DNA from 3 places in the Chryseobacterium sp. MEBOG06 genome. Region 1 is predicted to be linked to each of the others. Evidence: riboswitches for the same ligand, from Rfam matches in the RefSeq annotation. Region 1 holds a riboswitch; each other region holds the start of a gene.
What was found. A riboswitch is a leader RNA that binds a small molecule or an ion and turns the genes downstream of it on or off. The one in region 1 is predicted to bind cobalamin.

Region 1 (10,695 bases):
ACACTGTCCGTAAACTGCTTGTAGAAAGGTTTTCTCCCTGGGATTATCGTTATAAAGATTTATTTCAGTCAACTTCAACTTTCTGGAGTTTTCCAACAAGAAAATTACCTTTGAACACTGCCTGGAAAAATAACCGCCCCTTACCTATTACCCTGATAGGAGATGCCGCCCACCTTATGCCTCCTTTTGCCGGCCAGGGTGTCAATACAGGATTAATGGATGCATTGATATTATCCAACAACCTTACCAGCGGAGATTATAATTCTTTACAAGAAGCCATTGAAGATTATGAACAGCAAATGTTTATCTATGCTGCAGAAGCACAGCTTTCATCATCCAGAAACGAAATGGAAATGCGCGATCCTGATTTTTCCTTCCGGCAGTTGATTCAATAACCGGTTATTGTAAAAATAGGGTCTGAACAGATGACGGATACCGTGTTTACATTAGTTTTATTCCTATCTTTACTTGTATACAACAATTTATGACGAAGGAAGTAATTGTGTATCAGATTGATTCATTTACGAAAGAAAAATTTAAAGGAAATCCTGCAGGTGTAGTATTAAATGCTGAAAATCTTACAGCTGAAGAAATGCAGTTAATCGCCAGGGAACTGAATAATTCAGAAACAGCATTCGTGTTCAGACCAGCCTCTGAAAATAACGATTTTGATTACCATGTGCGCTATTTTACTCCAACAACAGAAGTTCCGGTCTGTGGGCATGCTACTATTGGAGCGCTTTATGCAAAAGCCATTGAGGATCGACTGGAATCCTGTACCATTAAAATCAATACTCAGGTTGGAGTTTTACCTGTCTGTATCGAAAGAACAACAGATGATTATCAAATTACAATGACCCAGGGAGGGTTTCATCTAAGTCCGGCTTTTGATACCGCAACCATCCGGAAAATTGCTAAGGCTCTGGGATTAAAAATGGAAGATCTTGATGAAAAATGCCCTCTACAAATTGCCTCTACAGGTCATTCAAAAGTAATGATCGGGATTAAAAACAGAAATACATTAAATAGTCTTAAACCTGATTTTACAGCTTTGATACAACTAAGCAAAATAATAAACTGTAATGGCTATTTTGTATTTACTTTTGATTCTGACGATCAGAATATCCTTACTTATGGAAGAATGTTTGCTCCCGCAATCGGTATTTCGGAAGATCCTGTGACGGGTAATGCCAATGGACCGCTGGGTGGATATCTCATTCAAAACAAAATTATAGAAATTACTGACGGAACTTTTGAGTTTAAAGGAAGACAGGGAGAAACCATCAACCGAATCGGCGAAATAAAGGTAGAGGTCACTGTCACTGACAGCATACCCGAAACGATTAAAATTACCGGAAATGCAGTAAGTGTATTCCGCACAGTGATGCAGATTTAGTAGTATCAATCAATGATATGCTGTGCCACTTTTTGAGATACATCCAGCTTTTTTCCGCCCATCTCATGAATGGTTTCATCAATCATCACACTCATACTGTTCAATGCCAGATCATTGGCCTCTGTACCGAATGGCTCTTCAATTTCATCAGCAATGGCTTCAAATGCCACAAATGTATAGGCTACAAACACAACAATAAGTGGAGTAAACCATCCAAGAGAGTCTACGAGTCCGAAAGGTAGAAGAAAGCAGTATATGTATACCGTACGGTGCAACAATACCCTGTAGCTATACGGAATAGGAGTAGAAACAATTCTTTCACACCCTCCTACAATATCAGAAAGTTTATCAAAGTTTTCATCGAAACGTGACTGCTGAATAGAGTCTATACTCTCCTCTTCTTTTGCTTTCTGTACCCATTCTGCCAGTAAACGCATAATAACGGCTGGTTTATATTTAGATTGTACAACTATTTCCAGCTGGTCATTAGAAAGTCTGTGTTTTAAATCTTCATAGGCATCTGTTCCTCTCAGCTGATGTTTCAAAGCAAAGATAAAAGCTCCCAGTAAGTTGATGAAATCAGGTACAGAAAGACTTGTTTCTTTATTATTTTTCAGGGTCAAAGCCTGACGGGTTAATGACCGTGCCGTATTCAATAAGGCTCCCCATAATTTTCGTCCTTCCCAGAACCTGTCATAGCTTGCATTATTTCTGAATCCTAAAAATAAAGCAAGTACAAAACCAAACAAAGTTAGCGGAGCCGGATTAAGGGGTATCTTAAAAGAGAAAATAATACCACGCAGATAGACTATACCCAGTGATAAAATAAAGAGTAAAAAAAGCCTTGGCAGCAATGCCGGCAATACAGAACCATGCCACACAAAAAGCATTTTGAACCAATGTTCCTTCTTCCTTATAATCATACTATTTTTTTGTTAAGTATCAATCTGAAAATTATTTTTTGAACTGCCCTATTATCAACAATTCCGACTGCGAAAAGCTGCTTTTAAAAACAGTGTTGTTTCATCATACAATATTAATAATAATTATGCTCTTTGAATGCCTTCTCGTTAAAGCATTTCATTTACTTTTTTACAGACTTCGGGATCATGCTTTTTTCATTAGATTTTAAAGAGCTAATCATCAAAAAAACATTTATTTCTTTCATTATTAACCGCTGGAAAATAAGTAGCCTCAGCATCATAAAATTTTTTCAAAATTCTATTTCTTATGATAGGATGCAAGAGTCCCCAAGATTCCTGACCCCACAAATTAACTCTGTTACAATAATACTCATTTTTTGGCTTGCTTAATAAGTAAAAATCTAAATACAGAAATCATGATTTGTGAAAAAAATGTAATAAATTGTTTATTGTAAAAATAAAGTAATGTCATAATTTTATTCTTCATTACATTAATTATTAGAAAAGTTAGAAATGCCAACAAACGAAACACAAAAAAACATGAATTCTCAAAATGTCACGGATTATCCTAACAACAATACCTATTTTCTGGTGTGGAATTTTAAGCAGGATGCCGATCCTTCTAAAATTAAATCCGTATTTCAGAGAATGTGTGCTCTGATCATTAATCTGAACAACTCGGCCCTGGACCGTTTTCCGGATGCCAAAGCAAGTTGTGTAATGGGAATTGGTTATGAAGCGTGGATGGAGCTGGGACTTTCTACCCCATTGCCAAAGGAGTTTAAAAAGTTTGAAGAAATAAAAGGCAGCAAGCATACAGCAGTAAGCACCCGCGGAGATCTCCATTTCCATATTCGTGCGGATGAGAAAAGCTTTGCTTATGATATGGCTTCTACCATTTCCGATTTTATGCGAGAAATTGCGGACTGTGTGACAGAGGTTCAGGGATTCCGCTACTGGGACAGCCGGTCTATTTTAGGTTTTGTGGACGGAACTGAAAATCCGCATGGAAAAGACCGTGATTACTTTGCCGTTATCGGAGATTCGGATCCTCAATACAAAGGGGGAAGTTATCTTTTTGTGCAAAAGTATATCCATAATATGAATGCGTGGAAGTCGCTTTCTGTGGAGGATCAGGAAAAGGTAATCGGAAGATCAAAGGAACAGGATATTGAGATGGATGATGATGTAAAACCCAAAAACTCTCATATCGCACTGGCCAATGTAGGAGATGATTTTAAAGTGGTAAGAGACAATATGCCGTTCGGAAATGTTTCCACCAATGAAATGGGAACCTATTTTATCTGCTATGCGAGTACTTTCAGTACAGTGGAAAAAATGCTGACGAATATGTTTATTGGTGACCCACCGGGAAACTACGACAGGATTCTGGATTTCAGTACTGCAAAGACGGGGACTTTGTTTTTTGTTCCTTCAGCAGATATGCTGGATGAGTTTTCTTCATAGTCCGAACATGAAAATTTTTTAGGAGATAAGCATTGTTTCTATTTTTACCTTGTTATGATAGAAGCAGGAAAATCTATATAAAACAACCTTAGTTTTTATTATAATAATTAAAAAATTGTCTTATACATTAGACAAAAATATAATAACCCTGATGAATATTAAAAAACTGCTGCAGTTCCTACTGCTGACGGCATTCTTATCTTTTGGAAATTTAAGTTTTGCCCAGAATCTTTATCAAAAATATTTCTTTGAATTCTGGTCAGATATTAACGAAAATTACGCTTACCTTGATCAGCAGCAGATTGACTGAAAAAGGTAAAGGATATATAATATGCTTCAAATCCCCTTGCAGGATACCTGGCTGCTAAATCCAGTATTTTGAAATAACAGGGTCATCCCTTTTATGCCCATAATAATACATACTACGAATCATACAAACGATTTTACAAGCGCTATGAACACTGATTCCTGTTTCACTAATTATCCCTTCAGCCAACTCTTTTCGTTCGCAGAGCTTTAAAGCTTTTTTTCTATGATATCCTTTAAAATACGATGATCCAGGCTCAGATCCGCGAACATACGCTTAAGACGAGCATTTTCTTCTTGTAAAGCTTTAAGCTCCTTAAGATGCTGTGCATCCATTCCTCCATACTTCCGTTTCCACTGGTAGAAAGTAGGTGCGAAAATACCATGTTCACGACAAATATCTTTTGTCGATTTCCCAGATTCATATTCTTTCAGAAAATTGATAATCTGATGTTCTGAAAATTTGCTCTTTTTCATATGGTTTAACAAACTAAATTTAATAATTTTAATTTGTTTGAAAAACAGGGAAGTTTACCAAAACGGGAAGTCTTCACCAGCACAAACGGTAACGCTCCTCAAACTAAAAGAAATTGTAAATAATGGCTATAAAAATTCTTAAGATTATCGCAATAGTTACCTTTTTGTTCACACAAGGTATAGGTCAACATGACACACTAAATATAGGAATTATACTTATGTCATTATATCAATTTATCTCTGATATTTTAAATCCCGAATATGGTATTTTATGGGAAGGATTGGGTATGGTATTTCTTATAGGATCTTTTATAGTATTTTTATCATGTAAGGGATATAAAGAAAGATATCTTTTAATATTTTGTTTTATAAGTTTATTTATCGCATTAATTCTTATAACTGGAGTTTATGATTCAAATAATTATAAAAGGATAAATAATTGGTTTATTTATCCTTCACTATTATTTATTGTTAGCTCAATACTGTCAATAGTATTAGTTTTTAGAAATAAGATTGAATAATATTATAAAAATATATTTTTTGAAATAAATAAAACACCTTAATTGGTGCTTTTTTACATAAACACAGCGTATATCAAGATTAATAATTCTCTTGGAAATAATCAGCTTATTGCTGAGTTTGACAAAGTACTTGATGTTTTTTTCAGCTACAAAAACCTGATCATTGACCTTACTGAAACACCCGGCGGCGGAAATTCAACAGTGGCTAGAGCTATTATGGGAAGATTTACAGATCAACAGCATCCTTATCAAACCCATGAATTTAATGAAAAGAAATATGAGACTTTAAGGCACTGGACCGAGTATGTAAGTCCACGAAAGGAAATTTATAAGGGAAATGTCTATATTCTTGTTGGCCGCTGGACAGGAAGTATGGGAGAAGGAATTGCAATCGGCTTTGACGGTATGAAAAAAGCCCGGATTATCGGCACCCGGATGGCTGGGCTTCTGGGAGCAATTTCCAATTTTCAGATGGCAGAGACTAAAATCGGTTTTCAGTTTCCCACTGAAAGATTATATCATATTGACGGTACTCCATGGGAATCCTTCACCCCAGGAATATTGACACAGAATATGGAGGAAACGTTTCAGAGAGCCAGAGAAATAAAATAACAGCTGAAAACATTTAACTTTCTCGCTCCTTCAATTAATATATAAAGAATGAGAGCCTTGCGCCCATGCGGTTATCCAACAAAGAACACCACAAGTTATTTGATCGCAAAGGCACAAAAATACATTTTGTTTCCATCATCATTTTTTGTAGCTTAGATTTGAACTTCAAAGGATTTTTCATTGCTTCAGACCAATAATTTTAAAATCATAAAATATGTGGTGGATATACGCAATTCTTTCAGCATTTTTTGCTTCACTTACGGCTATTTTTGCCAAGATCGGAATTACGGGAGTTAATTCAAATCTGGCCACGGCAATCAGAAGTGTTATTATATTACTGGTAGCCTGGGGAATTGTTTTCGCAAGAAGTGAATATAGAGGAATTCCTGCTCTTTCAAAACATAATCTTATGTATATTGTCATTTCGGGAATAACAACAGGGCTTTCCTGGATCTTCTATTTTAAAGCCCTTCAGGTAGGTAAAGTTACACAGGTTGCACCTGTAGATAAGCTGAGTATTGCTTTAACCATCGTTTTATCTGTTGTTTTTCTGGGTGAATCTCTGAGTTTAAAAACGGCAATAGGGGCCTTACTGATTATTATCGGAACTGTGGTATTGATTTTTGAATAGTAAAAATTCTGGTTCAGGTTACACAGTATCAATCCAATTGTACTGATCTACTTCAGCATCAATTCCGAATGATTTTCTCAATCGCTTTTTCTGGTCTGAATGGTACGTACAGAAAGATGATTGTATTCTGCAATATCATCATTCATTGCTGCCTTTTTAAAATACATATTAACTGTTCAAGATGTATTCCTTTCAAAGGAAGGTTTTTAAAATAACAGATCGTGCTATGAATATCATAACACGATCTGAGCAAGAATCTAATTATCTAAGGTTTTTTAAAGTGCATATTCTACTGAAGCTTCTTTAGCTGCGGCCACCATTGCTATTAAGGCTTTTTCTGTTTCTTCCCAGTGTCTAGTTTTCAATCCGCAGTCCGGATTTACCCAAAGCTGATTGGCAGGAATTACATTCTGAGCTTTTCTCAGGAGTTCAATCATTTCTTCTTTGGAAGGAATTCTTGGTGAATGGATATCATAAACTCCGGGTCCAATTTCGTTTGGATACTTAAAGTCTGCAAAAGCATTTAAAAGCTCCATCTGAGAACGGGAACATTCTATGGTAATCACATCAGCATCCATATCTGCAATATTTTCAATAATATCATTGAACTCAGAATAGCACATATGGGTATGAATCTGGGTAGCATCTTCTACTCCACTTGCCGAAATTCTGAAGGCTTCTACCGCCCATTTAAGATAATTTCGCCAATCTGTTTTCCTTAAAGGAAGCCCTTCCCGGATTGCAGGTTCATCAATCTGAATAATTCTTATTCCTGCTCTTTCAAGATCCACTACTTCATCACGGATCGCCAGAGCAATCTGTTTGCAAGTCTCAGAGCGAGGCTGATCATCACGTACAAAAGACCATTGCAGAATCGTAACCGGACCTGTCAACATTCCTTTTACCCATTTCTCAGTCTGCGACTGTGCATACTGAGACCAATATACAGTCATCGGATCTGGTCTTGAAACGTCACCAAAGATCACTGGCGGTTTTACACAACGGCTTCCGTAGCTCTGTACCCAGCCGTTTTTAGTGAATGTAAATCCTTCAAGCTGTTCTCCAAAATATTCCACCATATCGTTTCGCTCAAATTCTCCATGTACCAGTACATCTATTCCTATTTCTTCCTGCCAGCGGATGGTTCTTTGGGTTTCTTCTTTCAGTAAAGTATCATATTGTTCAGCTGTAAGTTCTCCTTTTTTAAATTTAGCTCTCCAGCTTCTTACTTCTGTGGTCTGGGGAAATGAGCCGATGGTTGTTGTCGGAAATAAAGGAAGCTGTAATGCCTTCTGCTGTTTTTCTTTACGGATTTTGAATATATTTTTTCTTTGAGCATCTTCTTCAGTCACCGCATTAGTTCTCTGTTTCACCTCATTATTATGAATAAGAGAAGATGTTTTTCTGTTTTCAATGGCTTTTTTGTTTTCTTCAAACTCAGCAAGGATATTTTCATTTTCTGTTCCGGATGCAATTTCCTTCAGACTTACTACTTCTTTCACCTTTTGTTTTGAAAAAGCCAGCCAGTTTTTAATTTCGGGATTAAGATTCGTTTCAAAATCCAAGTCACATGGTGAATGAAGTAATGAGCATGATGGTGCTATAAAAACTCTTTCGGAACCAAGCTTTTCAACAGCTTTCCTGATGAAAGACAACGATTTTTCATAGTCATTTTTCCAGATATTTCTTCCGTCAACAAGTCCTAATGACAGGCTTAAACTTTCCGGAATTACGTTGAGAATATCTTCCAGCTGCTCAGGATTTCTTACAAGATCTGTGTGTAATACATTTACAGGAAGTGAGACGGCAAGAGACAAATTATTCTTCAATCCTTCGAAATAAGTAGCCACAATAAATTTCAGTTTCGGGAAACGTTTTCTTATTTCAGAATAAATATATTGATAGGTTTCTTTTGCCTTATCCGTTAAGTCCAAAGCCAGAAAAGGTTCATCAAACTGAATCCATTCAGCACCCTGCTCCTGAAGTTTGGTTAAAATCTCTGTATAAACCGAAAGTAGATTTCCTGCCAGATCCAGCTTATCAAATCCTTCTTCTTTTTCTTTTCCTAAAAGAAGGTAAGAAACAAGTCCTATAATGACTGGCTTTGCACTTATTCCTGCCTGCTTTGCTCCTGCAAATTCATTGAAAATCTTATCTGAGCTCAGCTTAAACTGCTGGTTTTTGTAAAATTCAGGTACGATATAATGATAATTGGTATCAAACCATTTGGTCATCTCCATCGCGGTGATATCCAATCCGTCTTTCTGATATCCTCTTGCCATTGCAAAGTAAAGGTCCAGTTCAGAATTGTTTTTTTTAAGCACCACTTCATGATAACGTCTCGGAATTGCCCCTACAACAAGGCTCATATCCAATACCTGATCATAGTATGAAAAATCATTACAAGGAATTAAATCTATTCCTGCGTCTTTCTGGATATTCCAGTTTTGGGTACAGATATTCCTTCCTGTAGTAAGAAGTTCTTCTAAAAGGATCTTACCTGACCAATATTGCTCGCAGGCTTTTTTGAGTTCTCTTTTACCACCAATACGCGGGTAGCCCAGAATGTGTGTTTGCATTTTTTAAACTTTTTAATTAGACTTAATGTAAAGCTCTCTGAAATGCTTCGCAACACTTTAACGGATAAATAAGATTTTGGAAAACAATGACATACAGAATAACACACCTCCTCTTTCATAAGAAAATGCATAGTCCGATATATCATCTGTATGACCCAAAAGCTTCAGACCGCGAAAGCATTGTCAATTCAGTAAAGGCAGGTCTCCTGACTTGTAACAGTTTCCGTCATCCTTCCCGCTTTTGGCAGTGGATATGCAAGGACAGAAACTTTTGATATGTTACTTACAGTTGCGCGACAGCTCGTGATTTCCACACGATTCCCTATTAATCTACCTTAAGTAAAACCTTTCCTGTTTGATGAAGTATCTATAAAGAACTGATTTTTACCAGTAACAACCGTCACCAGTAAAGTTTTTAATTTTGTGTAAAATTAGCAATACAGAATAAAACAACAATAAACAATGAATAATTAAGCAAATTAAACTTTTAAAACAATTTATAAAAGCATAAAATTCCTTATCTTTAACTGTTTTTATAATTTAAAAGAATAATATTCTGTGGAAGAACTTGATGATAAAGATGTACAGTTACTCAGACTGCTTCAAAAAAACGCAAAACTGACAGTTAAAGAACTGGCCAAAGAAGTTAACCTGTCTACTTCTCCTGTTTTTGAAAGAGTAAAAAGGCTCGAACAGGAAGGATATGTTAAAAGATATGCCGCAGTTCTGGATGCTGAAAAGCTCAATCGGGGGTTTACAGTTTTTTGCCAGATCAAATTAAAAATCCATGACAGGTCTGTGGGTTATGATTTTGTAAAAGAAATTCTGGAGATTGAGGAAGTGGCTGAATGCTACAACATTTCCGGAGACTTTGATTTCCTGCTGAAAGTTCAGGTCCGTGATATGAAACATTACCAGGATTTTGTATTTAATAAACTGGGATCTGTAGATTCCATTGGAAGTACCCACAGCACTTTTGTAATGGCTGAAGTTAAGAACAACCATGGAATAACGATTTAATTGAAAATTTTAAGAATGGAGAATTAAAAATTAATCATGACATCAATTTTACACCTTTTACTTGCTTGAGGGTACAATTTTTCACTTTTTATTTTCAATTCTCAACTCTTAATTTTTTCATTTTTAACTCACTATGTCTAGTTTCCTTTAAACTCCGGGCTGCGCTTCTCTATGAACGCTCCGATACCTTCGTTGTGATCTTCTGTAGTGAATAATTCTCCAAATAAGGCGGCTTCCTGTTGTAATCCATCTTTGATATGCAGTTCAAAACCTGTATTTAAAGACTGTTTTGCTTTGGCTACAGCCACCGGACCTCTGGAAGCAATTGTTTCTGCAAGTTTCTGAGCTTCATTCAAAAGGTCTTCCGGAGCAAAAACATGATTCACAAATCCAAATTCTTTACAGGTGTCTGCAGAATAAAATTCTCCGGAGAAAACCATTTCTCTAGCCTTATATAATCCGATGGCCCTGGGTAAGCGCTGGGTTCCGCCAAAGCATGGCAATAATCCTAGAGTTACTTCAGGCAGTCCGAATTTAGCTTTTCCGCTGGCCAGAATAATGTCACAGGACAATGCTAATTCACATCCTCCTCCTAATGCAAATCCATTTACAGCAGCAATTACTGCAAATGGCAAGGTTTCAACAGCATTAAAAGCATTCTGAGCAGCTATTGAGAAATCTTCAGCTTCTTTTGGGCTCATTCCCTGCATTGCTTTGATATCCGCTCCTGCCACAAATGCTTTGTCACCTGATCCGGTAATGA
Region 2 (10,695 bases), 620 kb from region 1:
GAAGATGCTTCAGGGATGGAGATTACAGAGGAGATCATCAATGCTCCAAAAGTAGTTTTGGTATTCTCCTATCATCCAAAAGAGGTGTCTGCTGATCTTCTGAAAAAAGTGGAAGCTAAAGTTAATGCTCAGAAAGGAGCTCTTATCTATGGTATTTCTACTGATCCGAATACTTTTAAAACAATTAAAAATGCAATGATGGATGGCACTGCCATCAAAACCATTGCAAGAAGCAATCCATTTGTACTCATCCTGGAAAAAGGGAAAATTATAGACAAACAGCCTGCAAAAGACTACGTTGAATAATTATAAATGAAAATTAATAATTGATAATTGAGGAAAGATCAAAGCAGGTACAGGATACTCAACTATCAACTATCAACTTTAAACACTAATCTTAAACATAAAACAGCTCATGCAAAAATCAAATAAATCTATCGCCGGCTACCACTTACTAATGATTCTTTCTTCTGTAGACGGAGAGTTTGCTCCTGAAGAAGGAATGCTTGTACAGCAATATCTGGCGGATGAATTTCCATTCCGAATGAACCTTGATAATGAACTTGAAACACTTGCTCTCTTACAACCTGAAGAATGGAAAGACCACTTTGAGTTTCATGGGAGATGCTTCCACGATGATTCTACAGAAAACGAGCGTATAAAATTTGCAAAGTTTGCCAAATCATTAATCAAAGCTGACCATAAAGTGACGGATGAGGAACATACATTTTATGTTCTGCTGAAAAACTTGTGGGGATTATCATAAATATCAATCTAACGTAAAAAAACCATGAAGAAATTATTTGTTTTATCTCTGTTGGCTATAACAGCAGGGTTAACAGCTCAAAAGAAAGAATATGATCCTAAAATAATGGGATGTTATAAAGGATCAGAAGTCAACCAGCAGGTTGAAGGGGTTTCAAAATACTGGGTATCATGCAGGCTGGAGAAAGGTAAAAGCATATTAATGTTTGTGGCCATTAATGAAGACGGCTCTGTGTCCCAGCAAACTGAAAATGGCAGCTGGTGGACCAAAGACGGTAAATATTATGAACTTCACAATGTAGATAAGGTTACAGATATTTATAACTATGAAGTATTGAATAATGGTGACGTTAAGTTTCACTCTATTAAACTGATGGGTAGCAAAGACAATACCTACATTTTTACTGATACGAAAATAAAAGAAGATTAAATAAAAATAATTATGAGAAGAAAGATAGTTGCAGGTAACTGGAAAATGAACAAGAATGTAATTGATGCTCAACAATTGATGATCCAATTACTAAGTTATAAAAACAACAATGCAACAAACTGTGAGGTTTGGATTGCTCCACCATCTTTATATTTAATGATGGCTAAAGACATCTTTGAAAAGGATGAAATCGGAGTATTTTCTCAGGATATGAGCGAGCATGAAAGTGGTGCTTATACGGGTGAAATTTCTGCGGATATGCTTGAATCTATCGATGCAACCGGATCATTGATCGGTCACTCTGAAAGAAGACAATACCACGGAGAAACTGATTCCCACTGCAACAAAAAAATCAAATTAGCATTGGATAAAGGTCTTACTCCTATCTACTGTAACGGAGAAACTCTTGATCAGAGAAAAGCGGGACAGCATCTTGAAGTAGTAAAAAACCAAACTGAAGTTGCTCTTTTCACCCTTTCTGCTGATGAAATCAAAAAGGTAGTAATCGCTTACGAACCTGTATGGGCTATCGGAACGGGAGAAACTGCGACTCCTGAGCAGGCTCAGGAAATCCATGCTCACATCAGAAATATTATTGCTTCCAAATATGGACAGGAAGTTGCTGATGAGGTTTCTATCCTTTATGGTGGTTCTGTAAAGCCGGACAATGCAAAGGAAATTTTCTCTCAACCTGATATTGACGGTGGTCTTATCGGAGGAGCAGCTTTAAAATTAGAAGATTTCTCTAAGATTATTGAGGGATTTAATTAATATTGAGAGGCTATGTTTTGGCTAAAGCCAATGGCATTATTTCTTTTATGTATTAAACGGGCTAAAGCCCGTTCCTATTGAAAGATTAAATACCTTAGAATCATACAAATAAAAACGGCGGAATCTTCGATTCCGCCGTTTTCTTTAAAAAAATCTAATTATTGAATATCGACTACATACATTGTTCCTTTGTCCACCTTTCCTGTTTTAGGCAGAATTTTTGCTTTGGGATTTCCATTTCCATCATCCACTACTCCGAAATCATCATCATTGAAAACAGCCAGTTTATTGTTTCCTAAGTAAACAATTCCCTCAAATTTATCATGCTCATACCCCAGTTTGGTAACCAGATTTACAGCTAATGATTTGGAAACGGCTTTTATTCCTGCGTTAGTTATTTCATCCCACGAACATTGTTCCAGGGCTTTACCATTCACTTTCATTCCGTCTACAGCTGAAATATCAGCTCCGTTGACATCACTAGCGTTAGCTAAATTGATTCTATACACTTTTTTAATCCCTCCCTGAGATCCAAAATTACCGTCTCTTTCGATGACTAAAAACTCTGTATTGCTCAATGCTGTGATATCACAAACTGAGTCGGAAGCTCCACCATCCTGTTTATATAAAAACTGTTTGGTCTGTCCTGTGGCAATATCAAAAGTCACAATCCTCGTTAAAGTTGTATTGGTTGCCAGCGTTTTACTTGGTACAAACATCATAGACTGTATAGTACCTACCAAAGTTTTACCATCGGGAGTAATGCATAGTCCTTCCATCCCTCTGTTTGCTCTTCTTTTGGCTAAAACGGCAGGCAGTTTCCTTGTTCCGGTGTTCACTCCTATCGGGCTTATTCTTTCCATCTCTACTCCATCAGCACTATAATGTACAATATGAGGCCCATATTCATCTGACACCCAGAATGTACCATCTGCTGCAGCTACAATGCTTTCACTATCCAATCCGTATTTATCTGTTCCTAAAACATTTCCGGAGGCATCGTAAGCCACTTCACCCGTACTGCCCATTCCTACAGGGTTCGGCAGTCCTGTAATAAGCTGTCCGGATGGATTTTTAAGCTTAATATATTTGATTACCTCTACGTTACCTTCGGCATTAATTTTAAAATGCATAATGGTAGGTGTAAAGCCAGGTGTCAGAAATTTTTTACCATTAAGGTAGTCCGTATTCGGGCCACGGTCTGTAATGACGTAAAACTCGCCTTTTCTGGTGGGGTGAGCAGCAGCTCCGGAGCCAAATCCTCCGTTGATGACGTCTACTCCACTGATTGTAGCTAATTTAGAAAAAGGAAATTCCTGAGGAAGCTTGGAATAATTAATATCCTGATTGTTTACAGGATCATCATCCTTACATGATGCCAGCGCTGTAAGCATCAAAGCAGATAATAGTAATTTTTTCATATTCTATTGTATGGCTGCGAAAGTATAAATTGATTATAAACTGATCTTGAATCTAATGATAATTGTAGTTTAACAATAGATCCTTCAAAATGAATTCAGTATAAACAATAAAAATTTTGATTTTAATTCTAAAAATCCAACGAACTCATATAATGGATTGTTAATTTAATAAAACAAGCTTTTAGAAAACTTATTTACCATGAAAAAACCTGTTAAAGCAAAGATAATTCACAAAACACGTCCTAAATATTTATATGATATATTTGCGGACTTTTAGGGTTGAACACTGTTCATTAATAGGGAATCAGGTGAGAATAAATATTCGAATCCTGAGCTGTACCCGCAACTGTAAACTATTCAACTTATAGCACATAATGCCACTGGATGAGAAGTCCGGGAAGGCGGCTAATAAGATGTAAGCCAGGAGACCTGCCTTAAAGTATCATCTTCAGACAAGAAATTATTTTTCCGTTGAAGGTAAGTTTCGGGAATAAAACTTTAATTTAATTATATCATGAGAAAAATCTATTTTTTTTTCTTACTGCTTATCATGCAGTCCATGTCGGCCCAATTTACAGAAAATGACATTAAATTCTGGATAGGAACCGGTTCCAAAAAAGCTTATTTCATTGCTGATTTTAATGATAACAATACTCCTACGTCTTATGCATGGGGATATCGTTTTGATTCTAATGACTTAACAATGGAAGACCTTATCAATGCTATTGCTAATGCAGAGCCTAAGATAGAGGTTGAAATTCCTTCCGGGTTTCTTTACAGTTTAAACTACAATCATCATACACCAAGTCTTGATGATTATTGGTCTACCTGGTCAGGATTAACCTCAGAAAATTTATCATTCAATAACGGAGTAAATAATGACCTTTTGATTGACGGAAAATGGTATGGAATCTCCTATGGTTTTGATCCGCCTTCCAAGCCTTCCGCTCCTGTCCCTGCCTACAGTTCAAAGTGGTACAGTTCTTCTCAGATTACCAACTGGATAGGAACCGGAAGTAATAAAAGTCTGGTAGTAATTGACTTTGGGACAGATAGCACAAACGGAAATGCTGACTCTTTTGTATTCGGAATTCAATATAACGGAACAATAACTGCGGAACAGGCTTTACAGTTAATTCAGTCACAGACTTCTTATTTCAGTTTTACATCTACCAGTAATCAGGTTTCCAGTCTTTCACTGAATAACTTCACCGGAAACCCTTCCGCACCAAACAGCTGGAAATTATATAAAGGAAATGACCTTTCAAGCTGGCAGGCAAAAACCAATTTATCTCAAATTCAGCTGAATAACAATGACTGGCTAGGTTTAAGTTTCGGACAAAGAAGACCAATTACTCCGGCAGAATCATTTTCTACATTGGGTGTTTCCAGCGTCAATAAGAAAAAATTCGGTATCTATCCTAATCCGGCAAGTGACTTCATTCAAATTGATAGTCCTGAGAATGTGAAGGAAGTGAATATCTATTCTGCTACAGGGCAGAAAGTATTAACTTCCCAAGCAACAAAGATTAATATCCGGTTTTTGAATTCAGGAGTTTATTTTGTTGAGGTAAAAACTTCTGCCAATTCAACCATTCATAAGATAGTAAAGAAATAGGAAAAAAATATTTTCCCGGCCACGACTGGTAACTTTTTTTAAATGCAGTGGTGTCAAAACACGAGACTTTCTCAATTTTTGAGAAGGTCTTTTTTCGTCACGGGATTCCATTTTAACGACCGAAATTGTAAAATGAATTCAATATAAACTATAAAGCTCCTAATTTTAATTCTGAAAAACCAACAATAAAGATAGATTACTTATCAATTTGATAAAATATCTTTTTGAATAATTTATTAAATTCCATAAAAGACTTGAAATCAGGTACAATTCACAAAAAAACATCTATTAATTTATATGATATATTTGCAGCGTTTTTAAGGTTGAACATTGTTCATTAATAGGGAATCAGGTGAGAATAAATATTCGAATCCTGAGCTGTTCCCGCAACTGTAAACTAATCTACTTATAGCCTTTAATACCACTGGATAAAAATCCGGGAAGGCGGCTATAAGATGTAAGCCAGGAGACCTGCCTTAAATTAATTTCAACTTTCGGGAATAAAAGTTTGTGAAAGAAAAATCTAAACAGATTTTTTCATGAATGTTTTGTCCTGTGGTGAGGTTTCGGGAATAAAACTTTAATTTAATTATATCATGAAGAAAATCTATTTTCTTATTCTTGCGTTTGTACTCTCTTTTGCAAATGCGCAAACTGAAGGGGTCCTGGTACTCAACGAAGGCGGTGCCGGAAGCAATAATGCTGAAATATCGCTGATCTCCAATCAATCGGTTGTGACCAACAACTATTTTAAAATCAATAACAATAATGCAACACTGGGCGATACCGCACAAGACATTAAAATTTTTGGTGACAAAATTTTTGTGGTTTTAAACATTTCCAACCAAATAAAGGTCATCAACAAATCTGACTTTTCTTTGATTACCACGATTTCAAACAACCTGGACAATCCAAGATACATTGCTTTTAGCGGAGACAAATTCTATGTAACCAACTGGGGAGGAACAGGTTCTGTCAATAATTATGTAGCGGTTTACAATCTCAACACGTATGCTCATGAAGCAAATATTGCTGTAGGGTCGGGACCTGAAAAAATTTACAGTAAAGACGATAAGCTTTATGTTTTATTAAAGGGAGGTTTTGGAATCAATCAGTATATGGATGTTATCAATACTTCTACCAATTCGGTTATCTCAGAAGTAAATGTAGGAGATTTTCCACACAGTATTTTTGAAAAAAACAACCTTCTTTACATCATGAGTTCCGGAAATCCTTATACTCCTAATTCTTTTGGAACTTTTACGGTTTACAATACAACAAGCCAAAGTATCGTTTCCAGCACAGCACTTCCTGCAGGGACAAAACCAGCTTATATGGATACAGACGGTACGAATATTTATTATATGAAAGATGCGTCAATTTATAAAACATCTATTGCCGCTCCTTCTTTTTCAACAAATGCAATTGCAAGTGCACCTATTCCTATAAATAGTTATGGTACGGCCTATGGGTTTAATATTGTTAATAATAAAATTTATGTTGCTGACCCTAAGGGATATGTTGCACCGGGAAAAATTTACACTTATGATTTGCAGGGAACCTTAGAAAATACTTTTACAGTGAGTCTGCTTCCTAATCAAATCATTGCTTATAATAGTGCATCACCATCTCTTTCTACAGCTGAAAATACAAAAGCTTCTAAATTGTCATTATATCCGAATCCTGCAAGTGACAAATTCTTTGTACAAGGTTTAAATACCGGAAATATTCAGATTTATGATACTGCCGGAAGAATGATCATCAACACGCAGTATACTCAAAACGGTATTGATGTAAGTACTCTATCTAAAGGCAATTATATTGTAAAAATCACAGATAAGAATAATAATTTCACTGAAAAACTAATCATTAAATAATTCTTCAATGCAAAAATTATTAAGTCTTTTATGTACACTTATTGTGGGACTGTGCCTTGCGCAGTTTACTGCAAATGATGTAAAATTTTTCGTGGGAACAGGTTCTCAAACTGCCTATTTTGTAGCAGATTTCAAAGATGGAACTGATGACCGATCTTACGTCTGGGGAGTAAGATTTAATCCGGGGCAGAATATAACCGGGCCTCAAATGCTTCAGATGATCAAAAGTGCAGAACCTGCTTTTGATTATATTTTAACGTTTAATAACGGATTTCTTGATAAGGTTAGTTTTAATGACCATTCTCAACAATCTACACCGGACTGGTGGAGTTTATGGCGTGGTAATGATACGAACAGCTGGTCTTCAGTAGGATGGATGAACAATGGAACGATATTAAACGGCCAGTGGTACGGTGCATCTTATGGATTCAGCAATCCTACAGCACAAGCACCTGCTACGCCAACTCCTGCATACAGTTCTTTATGGTACAATTCCTCTCAAATTACCAACTGGATTGGCACCGGATCTAATAAAAGCTTAGTTGTTATAGATTTCGGAACTGATAATTCTAATGGAAATGCTAATTCATTTGTCTTTGGAATTCAATACAATGGAACGATTACTGCTGAACAGGCTTTGCAGTTGATTCAGTCACAAGCTTCTTATTTTACCTTTACCTCAACCAACAACCAAATTTCCAGTCTTTCACTGAATAATCTCACTGGAAACACTTCCGGATCAAACAGCTGGAAATTGTATAAGGGAAATGATATCTCAAGCTGGCAGACACAGTCCGAACTTTCACAAATTCAATTAACCAATAACAAATGGCTTGGATTAAGTTTCGGACAAAGAAGACCTTTTACTCCTACTGAAGCATCTAATGCAACACTGGGTGTTTCTACTGTCAATAAGAAAATTTTAAGCATTTACCCTAATCCGGCAAGTGACTTCATTCAGATTGACAGTCCTGAAAATGTGAAGGAAGTAAATATCTATTCTGCATCGGGGCAGAAAGTAATGACAGCGCAGGCTACTAAGATTAATATTCAGTCTTTAAGTTCAGGGGTTTATTTTGTTGAGATTAAAACCTTAAACAATTCAGTACTCCATAAAATGGTTAAGAAATAGAAAAAAGAATATTTTTTCAACCCTAAATACACGATTTTTTTATTCATGTATCATGGTAAAACAAAAACGCACCCGGTTGGGTGCGTTTTTCATTTGATTTAAAATCAATTATTTTTTTTCTGTAGATCTCTGTAAAACCTCATCTACCATTCCGTAGCCTTTAGCCTCTTCAGATGTCATCCAGTAATCTCTGTCAGAAGATTTTTCAACCCACTCATAAGTTTGTCCAGAGTGGTGCCCGATAATTTCATAAAGCTCCTGCTTCAATTTCAACATCTCTCTAAGGTTGATTTCCATATCAGAAGCCACTCCCTGAGCCCCTCCTGAAGGCTGGTGAATCATGACTCTTGAATGCTTCAGCGCAGAACGCTTTCCTTTTTCACCTGCCACCAATAATACAGCTCCCATAGAAGCAGCCATACCGGTACAGATCGTTGCTACATCCGGCTTAATGATCTGCATGGTGTCATAAATACCTAAACCTGCATAAACACTACCCCCTGGAGAGTTGATGTAGATCTGAATATCTTTTGACGGATCTGCACTTTCTAAGAATAAAAGCTGTGCTGTAACAATGTTTGCTACCTGATCATCAATCCCTGTTCCAAGAAAGATAATCCTGTCCATCATCAAACGGGAGAAAACGTCCATCTGAGCAACGTTTAATCTTCTTTCTTCCATGATGTACGGAGTAAGATTCGTTGGCCCATACATTCCCATATACTGATCGGTTACCAAACCGTTGTTTCCTAAATGCTTTACAGAGAAATCTCTGAAATCTTTTTTAATGTCCATATTTCTATTATGTATTATTTTAAACAAATATTTTCAAAGTTTAAATTACAATATTTATTCCTAAAATTTTATAGGACTTTTTGTCACAGAATATAAAATATTGTCTATAAACTATCTATTTCTATCTCCATAGATCCCTTTGATCGGGGAATATTCGATAATATTACTAAGTCTTATTGAAGCCTGTTTCAGCAAAGTGATCTTCTTGATCAGTTCATAATATTTTCCTTCATCGGTATTGCTGTACTGATCCAGCTCTTTTGCTGTCTCTGTAATCAGATAATCAATGTACCGGTATTTGTGCAGTAAAACATCCCCCTGAATCTGATCCGCCACCTTATCTCCATAATTGGGAGGATAGATGTTTCTGGAAGCCCAGTTTTCAAGATCATCCAGCGGTATCAGTGCATCTACTACTTTGGTTGTGATTTCTTCATCCATAAAAGATACAAAAAAGTTTCCGCTTCTAAGCTCATCTTTCTGAATTCCCTCTCTTACCTGATTGATAATAATCTCATTTTCTTTGACTAAAAACGTATACTGTTCTTCTTCAAAATGATGAAGAATTTCTTCAATAACTGTAATCTGGTACTCTTCATTTTGTTCATTTCTGCGTTTCAGGACAATATCCCCAAACATCAGCATATGATCTACCAGCTTATTCTCCATAAACAGTACTCCAAACAGGAAAGGATCTTCTTTCTCTTTATCCGGAGGGACAATCTCCATCTTGGGAGCCGTTTTATCCTTCTGCTGCTGCTGAACATGGCTCGTCTGATTCTGGGTAATCTGCTTCTGAACATCCAGTTCGTTGAAAAGGCTCTGCTCAGAAAGTCCGAACTTATTCGAAACCTCCTTAAGATATACCTCCCTTTTCAGGGCATTCTGTACAAAGGAAACCGATTTTACAATATCCCTTATCGCTTCAGCCTTTTTAATAGGATCATTTCCTATATCTCTCAACAGGATTTCCGCTTTAAAGTCGATAAAATCCATCGCTTCATTTTCGATGTATTTTTCAACGTATTCCTGCGGATGTTTTCTGGCAAAAGAATCCGGGTCATCTCCATCAGGGAACAGTAGTACACGGATATTCATGCCTTCTGTCAAAAGCATATCGATACTTCGGAAACTGGCTTTAATCCCGGCATTATCTCCGTCAAAAAGTATGGTTACATTTTCCGTAAGCCTCTTGATCAGTTTAATCTGCTCAGTCGTCAGCGAAGTTCCGGAGCTTGCTACCACATTTTCTATCCCGGACATATGAAGTGAAATCACATCCATATACCCTTCTACCAAAAGACAGGCATTTTTTCTTGAAATAGCCTGTTTACTTTGGTTTAACCCGTAAAGAACATTGGATTTATGGTAAATCTCCGTTTCCGGAGAGTTGAGATATTTTGCTGTTTTTACATTATTCTTAAGAATTCTGGCTCCAAAACCTAAAACTCTACCCGAAAAACTATGAATTGGGAAAATAACCCTTTCACGAAACCGGTCAATTCCTGCCGGTGAATTTTCAGGGAAGATAGAAAGTCCTGATTTTTCAAGAATATCTTTGTTATAGCCTTTCTCCAGCGCATACGCTGTAAAAGCATTTTTCTTTTCAGGAGAATATCCAAGCTGGAATTTCCTGATGATATCATCCTTAAGCTCTCGTTCTTTAAAGTAAGAAAGACCTATACTTCTGCCATCCTGCTCATCCCAAAGTATCTCCTGAAAGTAAGTGTTGGCGACCTCGTGGATCTTATATAAAATATCTTTTTCGGTCTGGGCATTCTTTGCTTCCTCAGAAATTTCACGTAAATCCTCTTCTATTTCGATTCCATACTTTTTAGCAGCATGACGAAGAGCTTCAGGATAAGTAAAATTCTCAATTTCCATCA
Region 3 (10,695 bases), 1.8 Mb from region 1:
CATAAGGATATTTAATGAAGTTGGGAAGCATTACCTTATTTCCTATTATTTCTACAGGAACTGTTACCTGCACCGGCACATTGTATCCCTCTCCCTCTTTTTTGATAATCAGATAAGGTGTTTTGATATCTGGCTTTCTTGTTACATCTACAGAGATATAATCTTCTTCAAATACAGTTTTCTTATCAGAGTAGATGTCATCATCATAAGCTTTGAAATTCTGAGGAATATTCACCTGCTTGATGTCTACATAAAGCGTATCTGATGTTGTATTGATTGCGATGTTTTCAGTATCTTCTTTATTACCTTGGTAGATCATATTTTTCTTGGCCATACTTACTCCAAAATAAGCTCCCAACCCAAGTAATAAAAGGAAGATTCCTCCTAATACCCAGCCGATATTTCTTAGTTTTGTTTTTGGAGAAAAGATTTTGATACTTAATAAACTGAAGATAATAGCCGGAATTAAACTTCCTAGAATCATTATAGCTACTAAAACTTTATCAAGTCCGTTTTCCCCCATATAGAATTCTATTTTGTTAGCTCCAGGGAAATCAGCACCAGTTCCAAACAATCCGAAGATGACGAAAATTCCGATGATACTTCCTACTGCCATCAGTACCAGTAATACCCCTACAATATATTTTAATACATTCCAGATCCCGCTTCCTGCATTATTGATATAAGGCTTGTTTTCGTTGTAGATTTCTCCGACTCTCTGAGTAGATTCATTAGCAAACTGAACCAGTTTGTTGGACTCATTTTTAAGATTATCGAAGTTCATAGGCTTTCCCTGCATTTTCAGGAAATCTGCTGCTGTTTCAGCTTTTGGAAGTACAATCCAAAGGATGATATAAAGCAGTCCTATTAATGAAGAAGAAATAGCCGCTGTAAAAATTCCTAAGACAAAAACTCCTAGCCAGATAGCTCTCATGGCAGTAATATCCATTCCTACATACTGAGCTAAACCTGCGCATACCCCTGCAATCTTTTGTTTTTCAGGATCACGGAATAATTGCTTTTTGTCTGTATAATTGCTTCCTGTGGTATTGTTTTTAGGTGTTGTTTTTTCAGAAAAATAAGCCTCTTCCTGTTCTTCTATTTTTTCCGGGCTTCCGATCTGAGCAATTACCTTTTCTACATCGGTATCATTGATCACTTCACGTTTTCCCAGTGAATCTCTGAAGATCTCCACCATTCTTATTTCTATGTCATGCATTACCTCATCCGCTTCCGAAGCATCCAGTGAGCTTCTCAGAGCATTAAGGTAATCGCTAAGCTTTATATATGCGTGTTCTTCTATGGTAAAAGAAAAACCTGCGAGTCCTATTGAGAGTGTCTTGTTCATAGCTTTGTTTTTTAATTTTGTTGGGTGATTTGGTTCACTGAGGCTGTCAGTTCATTCCATGTATTCTGAAGTTCATCCAGGAAAAGTTTTCCTTTTTCTGTAATCTGATAATATTTTCTGGGTGGTCCCCCAGTAGACTCTTCCCATCTGTAAGAGAGAAACTCCCCGTTTTTAAGTCTTGTAAGAAGAGGGTAGAGGGTCCCTTCCACTACATCCAGTTTTCCTTTTTTCAGCTCGTCAATAAGATCAGAAACATACATTTCGCGATTATTGATGAGACTTAGAATACAGAATTCCAGAATTCCTTTTCGCATTTGCGCTTTGGTATTTTCAGTATTCATCTTTAATAAGTTTTGTTAATTAGTTATATTTTCAGAAAAATGCTCCTAGCTAGTTGAGCCTATTCTAATTTTACATTACAAAGATATATAAATAAAATGGTATTATGCAATACAAAGTAGTGAAATTTTGAAAATAATATATTTAACCATTTGAAAAACAGTGTTATAATTTTCAAGTTAGTTTTTCTTAAATGTCACTAAATGAGAACTTTTATGAGAATTTTAAATTTTATCTTAGGTTTTAGTAAGCCTATATAGTCTAATCACTGTTAATTTTTGCGGTCTGTTATTTGTTTTATTGATTCCAAAAGCAACAGTCACTCACAACAGGGTAGCAGTATTAATAACGATGGAATGAAAAGTAATAATGGATAGCAGGTAACGGTTTCAAAAAATAGTATGGTGTGAAACTGTATTATACATTGGAATGAAAAGAGATTTTGAGATCGGTGTTATGATTCGTATTTTTGTTAAGATTTTTTTTAAACACCTTAATTCACAGTAACTATTATCATGAAAATTTTGAATCATTACAGAAATTTATCTGCTTTTCTTCTATTGGGGCCCTTATGTTTCGGTCAATATCAATTTGAAGTAAAAAATGTATCAAAGAATTATAATGCGATTATCCATATGGAGAATTGTGTTGATGATCGGTGTAAAGACAGAGGAACTGTAGAACTCTTCGATAACAAAAACAGCAAAATTCAGACGTTTGTTTCCGATGATCTCATTTTCGATTTAAATCCTGATCAAAAAGCGGTTCCTGGAAAAATGATTCAGCTAAGCACTGATCAAAGTCCGGTAATTATGGAAGATTTTAATTTTGACGGTACCGAAGATATAGCAGTAAGAAATGGGAGCATGGGTAACTATAGCGGAGCTTCTTATGATGTATACGTATTCAACATTACCAAAATGGGTTTTGTAAAGAGTAAAGAACTTACTGAACTTGGATCTGGTTATCTGGGCCTGTTTGAAACGGATGCTAAACGCAAACGGCTAATTGCTACAGGGAAATCAGGCTGCTGCAGGATTTTTGTCACAGAATTTGCGGTGATTCCCAATAAAGGATTAGATAAAGTATTGGAAAGAGAAGAAGATATGACAGAAGAAGGCCAAATAAAAGTTACCACCAGTGAAAAAGTAAAAAATAAATGGATTACCAAAACGAAGGTATATCCTTCAGATGAATATAATAAAGAAAAGTAAGATGAAGATACAGAAAGAGATCGATTTTATCCTGGCAGTGGATGCTTTGAAGAATGTACAGAGAAGAAATTATAATGCAGATGACTCCCGGAGAGAGAATACGGCGGAACACTCCTGGCAGATTGTTATTTTGGCACAGATCCTTTATCCATATGCAAAAAACCGTGAAGACATTGATCTGCTGAGAGTGATAAGAATGCTTTCTATTCATGATCTTGTGGAGATTGAAGCAGGTGATACGTTCCTTTTTGATGAAGCAGGGATGGTGGGTAAGTTTGATAGAGAAAAGATTTCCGCACAAAATATCTTCGGAATTCTGGATGAGCCTTTGCGTACAGACTTCTTTAATCTATGGCTTGAGTTTGAAGAGGAAAAAACTCCCGATGCCATTTTTGCATGTGCTATCGACAGAATTATGCCATTTATCTTAAATTCATATACTTCAGGAAAAAGCTGGACAGAAGCGGGTGTTACAGAAAAGCAGATCAGAAATATGCTTGAAAATGCGATCACCAGAGCATCAGATGAAATGGGAGAGGCTTTTGAATTATTGCTGAACCAAAATCTGGAAACTGAAAAGGTATTGAAATAATTTAAAAAAGGAAAAGACACTGTTCATTGGCTGAGCAGTGTCTTTTTACAGATGATCTGTGGAATTTTTATTGAGTCAGTAATAAGAAATTGTCAGGATTTAATAAAATCCCTTTTTGGGAATAAAATCCGGACATACTGTTGTATACATAAAATCTCAGTTCGAAATTCTTATAAGAAGTATCAAGTTTAAACTTTACTTCTTTCCCATCTTTAGACCAAACCGGATTTTTAACGACAATAATAGTATTGCTGGTTTGTTTTTTATCTATGTATTCGAATAATCTCAACTGGAGGGTAGATGTTTTTTTCATAGGCTCTGTGAATCGTAAAACCATATTGTTTAGATCCGCTTTTTCAAAGTCGCTGTTGTTGGCATCTAAAACAGAAGGCTGGGAGATTTTTGGTCCTATTTTCTTTGTCCACTGTAACAATGGAGTATATAATTTTTCCAGACTCTTATTTTTTTTATAAAGCTCTATCACTTTCTCAGAAAATAAATTCTGAGCAATAAACCCACGTCGGATATTGACTTTGTGATAGATCGTAGAGAGACTGTCAGTTTTTTCTTTCGGGAATTTTTCTCTGATAAATAAGTCGTAAACAGCCCATGTCATATATTCATTGAATGAGCTTATACCAGGATATCCTGATTTTTTATCCCAATTGTTCAAGTTGAAGGCCGCTGTTATTTCCTTTGAATATTGATCTGAGATAGGGTTAACATAGCCATGATCAATTTCTGAAAATACAGTATGATTATCAAGAATTCTTCGTGCAATGTTATTTTTTAAATTTCCACGGATAAGATCTTCTCCGATATCAGGAAAATCAACGGTTAATGAACTATTGATATCTCTATGACAATTTTGTCCACCTACTAAAGGAGAGATTGCTATGACATAGTTTTTGGTATTTTCAGCGGTTACTTTGCCGACAATTTTGTCCAAAAAAGCATAGGTATCATTGATGTAATAATACTCTTTATAATTGTTGATTAAGGTATTGTAAAACTGTTGATGGTCTTTAAAAAAAGCCCTGTAATTCGACTTTTTTACAAAATCATTTATTAATTCAATATTTTCATCTACTTCTTTTGGTCCAAATGAATTGAAAGGATAGTCTCTTTTGAGTATTCCTTTTTCGTCAAATGAAAAAGCATAAAAATCAGTTCGGAAACCCAGAAATTTCTTCCAATCACTTCGCGAGTAATTTACTTTTTGTAACAACGGGTGATCTTTTACGGGCTTAAAATAAGTCATGATCTCATCATAATACGGAGGAATCTTCTGAACATCATAAGGATCTGTTTGGCCATATTCTGTAAGTGCTAAAATAATATTTCCCAATTCGTAACTTTCCGGAAGTTCAATTTTGACATTTTTTTGTGCTGCTATGGAAACAGAAAGGATAAGGGCGATGATTAAGATAAGTTTTTTCATTGAATAAGGTTCTTCGTTTTTAGTAGCAGAAAAACATTTTTTTATTTTTTTCCTGGGTTGGCTAAATTAAGTAAAAAAACAAACGAATTCACTGAATTTTTTGGTGATGATATTGTAAGGTAAAAAAGTTTCGGGCGGCCAAAGGCCGCCCGAAACTTTTTTATGAATTATAGAATCTGAATTGGTTTTTTGAATTCGTCAATTGCTACAAATGTAAAATCACCAACGATTGCTTTTTCTCTTTCATAAGAATACATCTGTTCTGTGTAGATCTCAACATTTACCTTCATACTCGTTTTTCCAACATAGGAAACTCTTCCGATCAGCTCTACAATAGTTCCTGCCGGGATAGGTTTCTTAAAATCGATCTTGTCACTGCTTACCGTTACCACTCTTTTTCTTGCAAAACGTGTTGCTGTGATAAAAGCTACTTCATCCATCAACTGCATGGCAGTACCTCCGAAAAGGGTATCATAATGATTGGTTGTGTTTGGGAAAACCGCTTTAAAGATTCTGGTTTCGGATGTTTCAATTCTTTCTTCTGTCGTCATATTTCATTATTAATTAAAGCGAAATGAAATCGTATCAAAACAACAGAATAATGACAGGAACCCTTGGAAATTCCCGAAACAATCCATCAGATCAATAAAACTTCATATCGCGAAAGTTTTTTGTTTAAGAAATAGGCAGGTCTCCTGACTTGTAACATCTTTTATCTCCTTCCCATGCCCCGCACAGTGGATCTTTGATAAAGATTACAGTTACTTACAGTTGCGCGACAGTCCGTGATTTTCACACGGTTCCCTTTTAATTTGCGGTTAGGCAAAACCAGTTTCTATGATGAATAAGTATTACACTTTTTCGGGTGCAAAAATAATGAATTTATTCCGGATTATGATAAATAATCTGACTGATTACTCTTCCCTTCTTAATGGTCCAAAGGGTTGTATATCTGTTTTCTCCTGTACCATTGATCATATAAAGGAAAATATTGTCAGTGTCAAGAGAAGTTACTCCTACATTATCAAAATCCATTGTGGGCTGGAACATATTTTTGATAGCTTCTCTTACAAAAACAGAGCCTCTTCCGGGTTGCTGTACTCTGATAGACTTTATCTCCGTCATTCCTTCAGGGAGATCATTCCCAATTCCCCATGGCTTTACTTTATCTATGGTAAGGAGTTTCCCATCTGCATCTTTTTCCTTTTTACGGTAACCAGCATTGGAAGGATAAACATCAATGACTACTTTACTTCTTTGAGCGGTAGGGATTTTCGGATCAGAATTGTCCGTGAAGATAAGGGATCTTCCGTTTTTAGATTTAGAGGGAGTATAAGCCGGAAGCTGATCAATGTAAGCAATACGTTCCTTATTTACCATTCCTTCTTTATCCAACGTTTCATAACGTACAAATGGCTTGTCATCATCCTGTTTTTCAGGATATTTGATCCAGATCCATTCGGTTTCTCCTGGAGCAGGTTTTACATAAACAAACACATCCCCTTTGCGCATACGTATTTTATCTACAATTTTTCTGTAATTGTCTTTATGCACCCTTACGTTGGCGTATCCTTCTTCAGCTTTTACAACGCCGAAAGGAACTTTATTCTGACCTTTAACGAAGGCTAGAGAAAAAATACTAAAAGCGGACAGATAAAATGCTTTGTTTATGAAAGTCATCATGAAAATTTTTTGATCCTTCAAATATATAAATTAAATACTTTTCGACAGATAATTATATTGCCGTAATGCCTGTAAGTTCTACATTTTTAAAAATATAATAATTTGTGGTTAAAATATGACACAGTTATTGAATTTTATATTAATTTTCATTCTGATTTTAAAACTAATAACTATGACCAAAAAACTACTTTTTTGCTCCTTCCTATTATTGGGAGCTTTTTCATTGTATCAATCTAAAAATTCTACAGCAACATCGGTTACTAAAAAAGCATTTACAATTCCTATAAATGTTGTTGTTTCTAACATTTCTACTACTTCAGCAACGGTAATGTGGGATCCGATTGCAGGGGCTACAAGCTTTGCAGTGAGGTTTAGGCCAGTTGGTCCTAATCTATGGAGCAGTATATCAGTATTTAATACAAATGGGTATACATTTACAGACCTTCAGCCTTGTACAGCTTATGAAGTGCAGATTATAGATGTTGCTTCGGGGGATATTTCAACTTCAGTAATTTTTTACACCTCTCTGAATTATTGCATTTCTGCATCTACAGACTCCAATATAATGCATATTTCCAACGTTACGGTAACTTCTACAGGAGTGACAAATCCAATGATCAGCAATTCAGGACCTTCTAATTACACAGATTACAGAACAGATCCAGGCCGTAGAGTCAAGTTCTTTGCAGGAAGTCCGGCAAATAAACTTTCGGTAACCAATACGTGGACCGGCACCGCTGGCCCTATAACGGTAAATGCATGGATTGATATTAATGGAAATGGAGTCTTTGAAGCTGTGGAAAAAGTAATGAATGCTAATGTCAGTTCCGCAATACCGGTGGTATCTACATTCCCTATCCCAGGGTATCCTACCATACCAAGCGCTCTTATTGGCGGATGCGGTGTAACGATGCGTGTTATTTCCAGCCAGACATTCCCAACTGGTGCCTGTGGAACATTTACCTATGGAGAAGTGGAAGATTACGGTGTAGATTTTTTAGATCCTTTTCTCGCAGTAAAAGAACCTGGACAATCTGCTAAACCTGAAATTTATCCAAATCCGGCATCTGACATTTTAAATGTCTCTGGAATTTCGGAAGCAGCCGATTTTGAAATTTATAATGCTGTAGGACAAAAAGCAGGAGAAGGGAAAACTTCAGATCATAAAGTAAAACTTCAGCGTTTGCCCCAAGGAGTTTATTTTATCCAGTTAAAAGATAAAGAAAATATAACACGCTTTAAATTTATTAAGAAGTAACTCTAAAATATTTTATAGCCCAAGTACAAGATCTATTTATGAATGTATGAGGATAAAATAATATAGGCGGTCTCAAAAATGTGGCAGCCTGTATTTATGTGTAGTATAGAAGGAATTCTAAGATTCTGTACGATGTCGGCAAGGTTCATAGACTGTTTCGATATCATTTTTAAGGAAATAAGAAAATATTCCATAGAAAAGTAAGATGATCAGGAAGAAGATCCCTGTAATATAAAATGCACTTGCAAAGCCATAGCTGATTGAAACTCCGCTTCCGAAACCCATTTCGATTTTATTATTTCCCATTCCTTCCATTTTTGACTGGAAAGTCCGGTAAAAAGATAAAAAGGAAGCCAGCCCTACCACGGAAAAGACCATAGGATACAGATACTTTTTTCTAATACTTTTTATCAGCTGACGGTTAAAATTAGAAAAAATATTACATAACCCTATAAAAAAGAGAGAGTACATTAAAGTACCCTCTCTGTATTATTCGCTTAAAGTTAGTTTTTAGATTAATTCATTCTAAAAACTAATTAAATTCTTTCAAGTTCATCAGCATCAATCGTTGTTTTGAAAGTTCCGTAATTAACAATTACCTTGTTTCGGGAGATTTTTTCAATAGTTCCCACACTGGTACTTCCTGTAATACGGACACGCTGGCCAATTTTCATCCAGACAGCACGGTCGCTTTTGCGCTGTTCTTCCAGTTTTTCATTCGTTTCAGCAATCTTCTCAATGACTTCCTCCTTCTTCAGCTGTTGGGTAATCTTTCTTTTTACTACCTGAAGGCGTTTCGTTTCATCCTTATCACTATCCAGTTTTCTAAACTTTTCCTGCTCTAAAAGCTTTACAAAGTCTTTCACTACATCCTTTCTGGATTTTCCTTTTGTATAGCTTTCAATGAAGGCTTCAATTTTGTTTCCAAACTGAAGTTTACGGTGCTCCTCCTCATACAGTTTCTGAAAATTGAATAACTTCTGCTGAAGCTGATCATTCAGCTTCTGAAGATTATCACGTTTGTCTTCTACAGATTCTTTTCTTTCTGCAAGATCAGATTTCAGTTTTTCAACTTCGAACTTTTCCTGTTGCAGCTTTACAATGGTTTTGTCCAGATTAACAATGTCGTGTTCTACTTTTTTCTTAGCAGAATGAATGATGAATCTCGGAATTTTATTCTTTTCCGCAACTTCAAAGGTGAATGAACTTCCTGCCTGACCCACTTCCAGTTTGTACATTGGCTCCAATGTTTCTTCATTAAAAAGCATTGCTGCATTCTGAGCATTCGGAAGCTGTTCTATAACCAGTTTAATATTGGTGTAGTGAGTGGTAATAATAGCAAAACTCTTTTTGTCATAGAAAAACTCCATGAAGCTTTCTGCCAAAGCACCCCCCAGTTCCGGATCAGAACCTGTCCCAAACTCATCAATAAGCAAAAGCGTATTGGCATCTGCCTCACGGATAATTCCTGACATTTTCTTCAGCCTTGAAGAATAAGTAGAAAGGTGGTTTTCTATGGATTGATTATCGCCAATATCCGTCATCATCTTTTCAAAGAAAAACATCTCAGATTTTGGATGAACAGGTACCAGAATTCCACTTTGAATCATTAGCTGCAGTAGCCCCACAGTCTTTAAAGTAATGGATTTTCCACCGGCATTCGGCCCGGAAATACAGATAATTCTATTATGTTCCGTTAATGCAAGACTCTGCGGGTGAATCGTTTTGTTCTCTACTTTATTTCTTAACCACAGTAACGGATGATAAGCATCCTTCAGTCTTAATGTCTTATGACGGTTTATTTTTGGAAGAATCCCATTCACTGAATCTGCAAATTTAGCTTTGGCTCTTGTAAGGTCAAGATCAAAAATATACATCTGATATCTCCAGAGCTGAGGTTGAAACTCTGCCAGTTCTGTAGTCAGTTTTCGGAGAACTCTGTCAATTTCTTTTTTCTCTTCCTCTTCATTTTCCCGTAGTTTGAAGTAATGCTTTACAACACTATCCGGTTGGATGTAAGTAATGGAACCTGTTTTTGAAATTCCTAACGTTCTTCCGGGAACTCTTTTCTTAAATCCTGATTTTACAGCCAGAACCCTTTGGTCATCAATGATGGATTCCCGTATATCATCCAAAAAGTCACTTTGTCCATACATGGTAAGCGCACGGTTGAAGTTTTCCTGAATTGCTTTTTTAGCAAGCTGGATCTCTGTCCGTAATCCTTTTAAGACCGGAGAAGCTTCATTTTTTACTTCACCAAAACGATTGAAAACTTTATCTACCTTATCAATGATCTCTTTTCTGAATTCCAGTACAGAAACGTCTTCCAGTAAGGTGGGGAAAGTTTCCGGCATGGTAGGAAAGAATTTTTGTAACCTTCCGATCTGTTCCGTGATGGTTTTTATTTTGATGAAAGCAATATTTTCCAGACGGTAATTCTCAATCAGCATCAGTTTCAGCTCACTTTCAATATCTTCATATTCATCAAACGGAATTGCATTTGAACTTTCAAAACTCGACAGATATTCTGATGTTTTTTTTAAGGAAAGTTCTGCCTCGTCTATTTCCATCGGACGAAGTTGAAGAATTTTTTCTCTTGTTTTGGGAGAATACGCAAATGGGGATATTTCCGCGAGCAATTGCGGAAACTCTAATTCGTCTAAATCTTCTTTATCTATATACACACTGCAAATTTAGTGAGAATTTTGATTATTACGTATATTTGAGCGATTTACAAACGATATCCGTGAAACAAAGATCAATTATTCTTACTTTCCTGTCCTTAAAAGGCTATGTAAGGTCAAAAACCCTGGTACTGGA

Region 2: linked by a shared signal. The riboswitch ahead of LF887_RS06535 (T9SS type A sorting domain-containing protein) and the one ahead of metE (5-methyltetrahydropteroyltriglutamate--homocysteine S-methyltransferase) in region 1 are both predicted to bind cobalamin.
Region 3: linked by a shared signal. The riboswitch ahead of LF887_RS17340 (acyl-CoA thioesterase) and the one ahead of metE (5-methyltetrahydropteroyltriglutamate--homocysteine S-methyltransferase) in region 1 are both predicted to bind cobalamin.

Annotation. Positions count from the first base shown of each region.
Region 1 is NZ_CP084580.1:2,017,730-2,028,424, reverse strand. Features, by position in the region: gene LF887_RS09315 (FAD-dependent oxidoreductase) at 1-395, shown strand, start outside; gene LF887_RS09310 (PhzF family isomerase) at 485-1,396, shown strand; gene LF887_RS09305 (bestrophin family protein) at 1,402-2,319, opposite strand; gene LF887_RS09300 (Dyp-type peroxidase) at 2,860-3,786, shown strand; gene LF887_RS09295 (hypothetical protein) at 3,938-4,096, shown strand; gene LF887_RS09290 (transposase) at 4,303-4,569, opposite strand; gene LF887_RS09285 (S41 family peptidase) at 5,136-5,702, shown strand; gene LF887_RS09280 (EamA family transporter) at 5,917-6,333, shown strand; gene metE (5-methyltetrahydropteroyltriglutamate--homocysteine S-methyltransferase) at 6,609-8,912, opposite strand; cobalamin riboswitch at 9,091-9,277, opposite strand; gene LF887_RS09270 (Lrp/AsnC family transcriptional regulator) at 9,471-9,932, shown strand; gene LF887_RS09265 (enoyl-CoA hydratase/isomerase family protein) at 10,070-10,695, opposite strand, start outside.
Region 2 is NZ_CP084580.1:1,394,689-1,405,383, reverse strand. Features, by position in the region: gene LF887_RS06560 (BT_3928 family protein) at 1-306, shown strand, start outside; gene LF887_RS06555 (TerB family tellurite resistance protein) at 416-766, shown strand; gene LF887_RS06550 (hypothetical protein) at 791-1,195, shown strand; gene tpiA (triose-phosphate isomerase) at 1,208-1,966, shown strand; gene LF887_RS06540 (esterase-like activity of phytase family protein) at 2,125-3,387, opposite strand; cobalamin riboswitch at 3,647-3,839, shown strand; gene LF887_RS06535 (T9SS type A sorting domain-containing protein) at 3,902-5,005, shown strand; cobalamin riboswitch at 5,309-5,499, shown strand; gene LF887_RS06530 (T9SS type A sorting domain-containing protein) at 5,602-6,882, shown strand; gene LF887_RS06525 (T9SS type A sorting domain-containing protein) at 6,890-8,014, shown strand; gene clpP (ATP-dependent Clp endopeptidase proteolytic subunit ClpP) at 8,123-8,809, opposite strand; gene dnaG (DNA primase) at 8,921-10,695, opposite strand, start outside.
Region 3 is NZ_CP084580.1:3,778,824-3,789,518, reverse strand. Features, by position in the region: gene LF887_RS17365 (PspC domain-containing protein) at 1-1,348, opposite strand, end outside; gene LF887_RS17360 (PadR family transcriptional regulator) at 1,360-1,689, opposite strand; gene LF887_RS17355 (XAC2610-related protein) at 2,203-2,901, shown strand; gene LF887_RS17350 (HD domain-containing protein) at 2,903-3,493, shown strand; gene LF887_RS17345 (DUF4932 domain-containing protein) at 3,561-4,934, opposite strand; gene LF887_RS17340 (acyl-CoA thioesterase) at 5,102-5,485, opposite strand; cobalamin riboswitch at 5,602-5,782, opposite strand; gene LF887_RS17335 (hypothetical protein) at 5,817-6,617, opposite strand; gene LF887_RS17330 (GEVED domain-containing protein) at 6,790-7,875, shown strand; gene LF887_RS17325 (hypothetical protein) at 7,993-8,181, opposite strand; gene LF887_RS17320 (endonuclease MutS2) at 8,412-10,559, opposite strand; gene LF887_RS17315 (hypothetical protein) at 10,622-10,695, shown strand, end outside.